2 linked regions of the Niveibacterium microcysteis genome follow. The protein of the gene in region 1 interacts with the protein of each later gene in a pairwise test. Links are inferred from orthologs where the notes say so. Each region holds a gene or a part of one and is shown on either strand. Other genes may lie near its edges. The genes, in order: bioB and JY500_RS00785.

Evidence for each region.
Region 2: the proteins of bioB (region 1) and JY500_RS00785 interact in binary tests that used the Escherichia coli proteins (3 or more experiments, as listed by UniProt). The link is inferred for Niveibacterium microcysteis from one-to-one orthologs.

The regions. Positions count from the first base shown.
Region 1 is NZ_CP071060.1:3,481,874-3,484,988, reverse strand. Bases 258-3,053 are described here. They hold bioB (biotin synthase BioB), read right to left. Parts: upstream 2,253-3,053; coding sequence 1,263-2,252; downstream 258-1,262. Other genes in these bases: JY500_RS15810 (EAL domain-containing protein), read right to left, coding at 3,024-3,053; JY500_RS15815 (ComF family protein), read left to right, coding at 2,515-3,027; JY500_RS15825 (BRO-N domain-containing protein), read left to right, coding at 694-1,248; JY500_RS15830 (GGDEF domain-containing protein), read left to right, coding at 258-679. Also shown: more of JY500_RS15830, read left to right, coding at 1-257; more of JY500_RS15810, read right to left, coding at 3,054-3,115. UniProt on the Escherichia coli protein: Catalyzes the conversion of dethiobiotin (DTB) to biotin by the insertion of a sulfur atom into dethiobiotin via a radical-based mechanism.
Region 2 is NZ_CP071060.1:173,030-176,233, reverse strand. The notes cover bases 1-2,885. They hold JY500_RS00785 (class II glutamine amidotransferase), read left to right. Parts: upstream 1-973; coding sequence 974-1,798; downstream 1,799-2,885. Other genes in these bases: JY500_RS00775 (hypothetical protein), read left to right, coding at 2,288-2,885; JY500_RS00780 (HIT family protein), read left to right, coding at 1,795-2,235; JY500_RS00795 (U32 family peptidase), read left to right, coding at 1-235. Outside these bases: more of JY500_RS00775, read left to right, coding at 2,886-3,204.

The sequences.
Region 1 (3,115 bases):
CATCGCGATCCTGCTGTATGGCCGGGTGCGGCGTGCCAACCAGCAACTGGCGGCGAAGAACGCCGATCTGGAGTTCATGAGCAAGCATGATCCGCTGACCGGCTTGTTCAATCGACGCCACTTCACCAGCCTGCTCGAAGCGCTGCCGCCCGAACTACCGCATCGACGCGAGGAGGATTCGGCCGACCTCGTGCGTGCGGTGTTCCTGCTCGATATTGATCACTTCAAGCAGATCAACGACAACTTTGGCCACCGCGATGGCGATGCGGTGCTGGTTGAAGTGGCGCGGCGCTTGCGAGAGGCCTTGCGCGATAGCGAGACAGTAGTGCGCTGGGGCGGCGAGGAGTTTCTCGTGCTGGCGCCAGCGATTCGCCGCGCGCATCTCGACGAGTTGGCCACACGGCTCTTGCGCACCGTCGGCGCTTCTCCGATCGCGACCTACGGCGAAACGCTGCGGGTCACCACCAGCATTGGCTATTCGCCGCTGGAGCTGCCGGGCGACCCGAGTGTGCCGGATTGGGAGCGCGCGCTGCACCGCGCAGACCTCGCGCTGTTCCTGGCCAAACGGCGCGGCCGCAATCAGGCGATCGGCGTGTGCGCCTTCAGCGATGCCGAGGCGATCGAGCAGAATGACGAAGCGGCGCTACCGCCGTCGATTCCGGGGCCGCTCGCGGCCTGACGGCACCATCGCCGATGCTGCGCGACGCCTGGCAAGCCTTTGAAGCGTGGATCGCTGCGCGCGCCTGGGCGCAACTGATCCTGCGCTTGGTGCTGGCTGGTCTGATCGCGTGGCCGATGGTGCGATGGCAGGGTTTGGTCGGTCTGGTGCTCGCCCTGGTGCCGATGGCTGTGTTGATCGCCGTGCCCTTGACGCACAGCGGCTTCGATCTGCTGCGCTGGCTGCGCAAGCGCCACCTCAAGCGCTGGAACGGGCGCTGGTATGCCTTCCGCGACTTCCAGATCCGCCTCTTCGAACTGCATGATCACACTTGGCTGTGCGCCGACGACGTGCTGCGCGCACTCGGCGAGCCGGTCGACCGGGTGGTGCATGAGCGCTTTCAAAACCAGTTCGGCGCGCTCGGCTACCGCGAGCCACCGGGCGAAACCTTGATCTGCTTTTCGGAGGCCGCGCTGCGCCGCTTTCTGTCACTGCGCAACGATGCACGCTCGCGTGAATTCGCCCGCTGGCTGGAGCGTGACGTACTGTTCGCCCATGAAAAACGGCGCCGTGAAGCGCCGTTCTCCTGAGCGTTTGCGCGCAACTACACCGACTTCATGCCGAGGCGTTCGAGCAGCGTGCGATCGCCCTCGACGTCCGGGTTGCCGGTAGTGAGCAGCTTGTCGCCGTAGAAGATCGAGTTGGCGCCGGCCATGAAAGCCAGTGCTTGGCCCTCGTCGGTCATCTCGCGACGGCCGGCCGACAGGCGCACATAGCTCTTCGGCATCGTGATGCGCGCGGCGGCGATCGTGCGTATGAACTCGAAGGGGTCGATCTTGGGCTGGTCGGCAAGCGGCGTGCCTTCCACTGCAACGAGGCTGTTGATCGGCACCGATTCGGGCGGCGGCTCCATGTTTGCGAGCTGCGCGATCATCGCGGCGCGGCCACGGCGCGATTCGCCCATGCCGACAATGCCGCCCGAGCAGACGTTGATGCCGGCATCGCGTACCTTGTCGATGGTGTCGAAGCGATCGGCCTGCGAGTGCGTGCCGATGACCTTGCCGTAGAACTCCGGCGCGGTGTCGATGTTGTGGTTGTAGTAGTCGAGGCCGGCTTGCTTGAGTTTCTCGGCCTGACCTTCACGCAGCATGCCCAGCGTGACGCAGGTCTCCAGGCCAAGCGCCTTGACCTGCTTGACCATTTCGATCACCGGCTCGAGGTCGCGATCCTTCGGGCCGCGCCATGCGGCGCCCATGCAGAAGCGGCTGGCACCATTGGCCTTCGCCAGCTTGGCTTTCTCCACCACTTCGGCGACCTTCATCAGCTCTTCGCTCACCACGCCGGTGTGGTAGCGCTTGGCTTGCGAGCAGTAGCCGCAGTCCTCCGAGCAGCCGCCGGTCTTGATTGACAGCAGCGTCGAGCGCTGCACGGCGTTCGGGTCGAAATGCTCGCGATGGACCTGGGCCGCACGGAAGACGAGTTCCATGAAGGGCAGGTCGAACAGGGCCTGGACCTCGGCAGTGCTCCAGCGTTGGGCCGCCTTGGGCGCCGGCGCCGTGGTGACTGATTCGGTGACAGTTGCGGACAAGCTCATAGGGATGCTTCCTGCTGCGGTGTGACAATCACCGAATGGTCGGTGAAAGGCGAGAGTTGTGTCAAACCGGATTGTCGCGCTGCAGCAAGCCTGGCGTCGTATCGCGGGTCGCCTGATGCCCCAGGCGTGCTTTGTTTGCGCGGCCCCGGCGGCGGATCAGGTGCTATGCGAAGCATGTCGTGCCGCGTTGCCGGCGGTCGCTAGCGCCTGCTGCCCGCATTGCGCGCTCGACAGTCCCGGCGGTGCGGTCTGCGGGCGTTGCTTGAGCCAGCCTCCGCGCTTTGACGCAACGCGGGCGGTGTTTCGCTACGCGTTTCCGGTCAGCGAGCTGGTGCAGGCCTACAAGTTCCAGGCGCGTTTTGGCGTCGGGCGCTATTTCGCCGAGCAGCTGGTGGCGGCTGCACACGGGTTGCAGATCGATGCGGTGCTGCCGGCGCCACTGCACCCGCATCGCCTGGCGACACGGGGCTTCAATCAGTCCGTGCTGCTCGCGGAGCCGGTTGCCAAGGCGCTCGGTGTGCCGCATCTGCGCGATGCCGTTCGCAAGGTCCGGCGTGTCGCGCCGCAGGCGGGGCTCACGCTGGACGAGCGGCGGCGCAACCTGCGCGGTGCATTTGCCGTGCAGCGCCGGTTTGACGGCATGCGCGTGCTGGTGATCGACGATGTGATGACGAGCGGAACGACCCTCGATGAACTGGCCGGCGCACTCAAGGAGGCTGGCGCCGCGCGGGTCGAGGGCCTGGTGGTCGCCCGAACCCCGGCGGGCCCGGCTTAGCCGATGCTGAGCATCGCGCGATCGGCCTCGGGCGTGATGATGCCCCGATGCAGCATGCTCTGGAACACGCCCGGCGGTACCGGCGGGC
Region 2 (3,204 bases), 3.3 Mb from region 1 along the record:
CCAGACGCAGTCGGCGGCGAGTCATTCCTTGCTTGGTCACCTGACCGAAGTGCAGGCCCTCGGTGTCGAGCGCCTGCGCATCAGCCCGCAAGCGCAGCACACCGAAGCACTCATCAAGCACTTCCGCGCCGAACTCGCAGGCCGGACACCCCCGGATGCCACCACGCTGGCGCCCACCACCACCTGCGACGGTTACTGGCGCGGCGTGCCCGGAATCGAACTGGAGACAACATGAAACGACCCCCACGCTTACTACGTGCGCTGCCCCCCGAGGGGGCTGCAGCCGCCTTGAGACGGCTCGGCGGAGGCTGCCATGCCCTTGCCTGATTTCACGCTGCCGGGGCCGCTGGCCGCGATTGCACGCCACCTGCCCGAGCGTCCCGCCGCGTTCGCCTTCACGACTGCGCTGAACCTCGCCAAACGCGCCGGCAAACTACCGGGCGACTGGGAATTTCTGGAAGGCCGCACGGTACGGATCGAAATCGAAGATCTCGGGAGCGGTGTCACCTTCACCGCCGCCGCCGGGCGCTTCCATCCGGTCGGCAACGAACCGGAAGTGCGCTTCGCCGCGCGCGCGGCGGACTACCTGAAGATCGCGCTGCGTGAAGAAGACCCGGACACCCTGTTCTTCCAGCGCCGCCTCAAGATCGAAGGCGACACCGAACTCGGCCTCGAACTGAAGAACCACCTCGACGCGCTGGAACTGCCCGCCTTTCTCGATCGCCTGCGGCCCCACTGAGGCGCGCAGGAGCCACCCCCCGTGCGCGGCTGATCCACCGCGCTGCCAGACGCAGCGCGGGTTTCAGCTCAGCGTCATACGTTCGGTGACGTGACACACGTCACCGACGCGACAGGCGATACGCGGCAATCTCCGGTCAGGCACGATCCGTCCCGGCGCCCGCCGGCGGGTGCCTGTATGCCGGCCCGCGCGCCGGCCCGAACGCGGCTGGTGCCGCAGGAAGGCAAGTCGCCCATGTGCCAGCTGCTTGGCATGAACTGCAATACGCCGACGGACATCTGTTTTTCGTTCACCGGCTTTCAGGCGCGCGGTGGTCTGACCGACCAGCACCGTGACGGCTGGGGCATTGCGTTCTACGACGGCTGCGGCGTGCGCGTTTTTTTGGACGCGCAGGCGACGATCGATTCGCCAATCGCGGCCTTGGTGCGCAGCTACCCGATCCACTCGAAGAACGTCATAGCGCACATCCGCAAGGCCACCCGTGGTGCGATCGGACTCGAGAACACGCACCCCTTTCAGCGCGAACTGTGGGGGCGCTACTGGATCTTTGCCCACAACGGCCATCTGCGCGACTTCTCACCGAGCTTCAACGGCAGCTACCAGCCGGTTGGCGCAACCGACAGCGAGCGCGCCTTCTGCCATATTCTTCAATCACTGCGTGCACGCTTTCCGGCCGGCGAGCCCTCACCTGAAGCGCTTTATCAGGCGCTGCGTGCGCTCGCCGCAGAGATTGGCGCGCATGGCGAGTTCAATTTCCTGCTGTCCGATGGGCGTCGGCTTTACGCTCACTGCGCGTCGCGCCTCACCTATATCGTGCGGCAAGCACCATTCGGTGTCGCGCATCTCAAGGATCAGGACCTCAGTGTCGATTTCAAGGAAGTGACCACCCCGCACGATCGCGTGGCCCTGATTGCCACGACGCCGCTGACGGACGATGAGACCTGGGAATCGGTGCCACGCGGCACACTGCTTGCATTCAGGGACGGCATGCCTGAACACTTTGACGACATGAGTACCGGCGTTGGTTGCGAACCCGGCGCCAGCCTGGAGGCCGCATGAGCGCGCAAACCTGCGAGCTGTGCGAGGTCACGGGCGGCGAACTCCTGTGGCAGGACACACGCTGCCGCGTGATCCGCGTCGCCGACGCGCACTATCCGGCCTTCTGCCGCGTCGTGTGGCGGGGCCATGTGGCCGAAATGACCGATCTTGATACGACCGACCGCGCGCATCTGATGGCCGTGGTGTGGGCCACCGAACGCGTGCTGCGCGATGCGATGCAGCCCGACAAGATCAACCTGGCAAGCTTCGGCAACATGGTGCCGCATGTTCACTGGCACGTGATACCGCGTTTTTCCGACGACCGGCACTTTCCGCAGTCGGTGTGGGGCACGCCGCAGCGGGATGGCCTTGCTCACGCGGGGCCAGCGTCGTCAGTGCTGACAGCAGCGTTGGAACAGATACTCGGGCCGGCCACTGACGCCGTGCCCGGACGATAACGACAAGCAGGTAATGCAGCGCCGTCCCCGACGGCACCGAGAGGAACAGAACATGGCCATCGCGACCGAAAACCGGCCCGATTTCAGCAGCCCTGAGGCCTGCCTGGCGTGGCTTGCAAGCCTGAATCCGACCAACCTGCACGAAACGCATGATGCGCTGGCGGCGATGCTCGGCAACCTGCAGGAGAGGCCGCCATTGCCGGCGCAGCACCTTCAGGTGCTCGAAGCGGCGCGCAGCGCGGTGGAGTTCGTACAGACGGAACTGGCGCGTCGCTACGCGGCGCGGCCCTTGCCGCCGGTCAGTCAGGAAGACGAGACGCTGCGCATCGTCGTCGAGCTGTGGCAACAGATGCTGCGCGGCTACACGCTGATCGCGCAGCGCAGCGCACTCGACCCGGCCTTCATCGACCGCCGGCCGATGCTTGCGCAACGCCGTATCCACTACCACGGCAGCCTGATCCTTGAATACTTCCGTGCCCGCCGCGAAGTGCCCCCGGGCATGTGGGCCGAACTGCACCGGCTTTACGGCGCCGCCGAGGACTGGAACGTCGCGACCGTGCGCGTCGGCGAGCCGCTCAACGAAACCTGGCGCGCACAGAGTTGCGCCGAGGCCTACATCGCGATCCTGCTGGTCGACGCTGCCAACCCGTACGGCCGCACACCGCGCGAATTCACCTGGATCCTGCGCTGGGCGCAGCGCTTCGCACCGCACTGCACGATTCACACCGACGTCGCCGTCGAGGAAAAGTCCGCCTATGCGATCGACCTGTCGCAGGACTTCGGCCTGCGCCCGATCGCAGTCGCCAACCCGGGCAAGACCCTGCGCCGCGTTGATAGCCAGCGCCTCGCCGCACACATCCAGGCTGTCGTGGCGCAGTTCAAGCGCGGCGCATCGCCCGCTTCGCTCGGCCTGGGCGAAGACTGCGTGCAACCCGCTTGCGCGCGCCTGCTGGTGTCGCTTTACCGTCC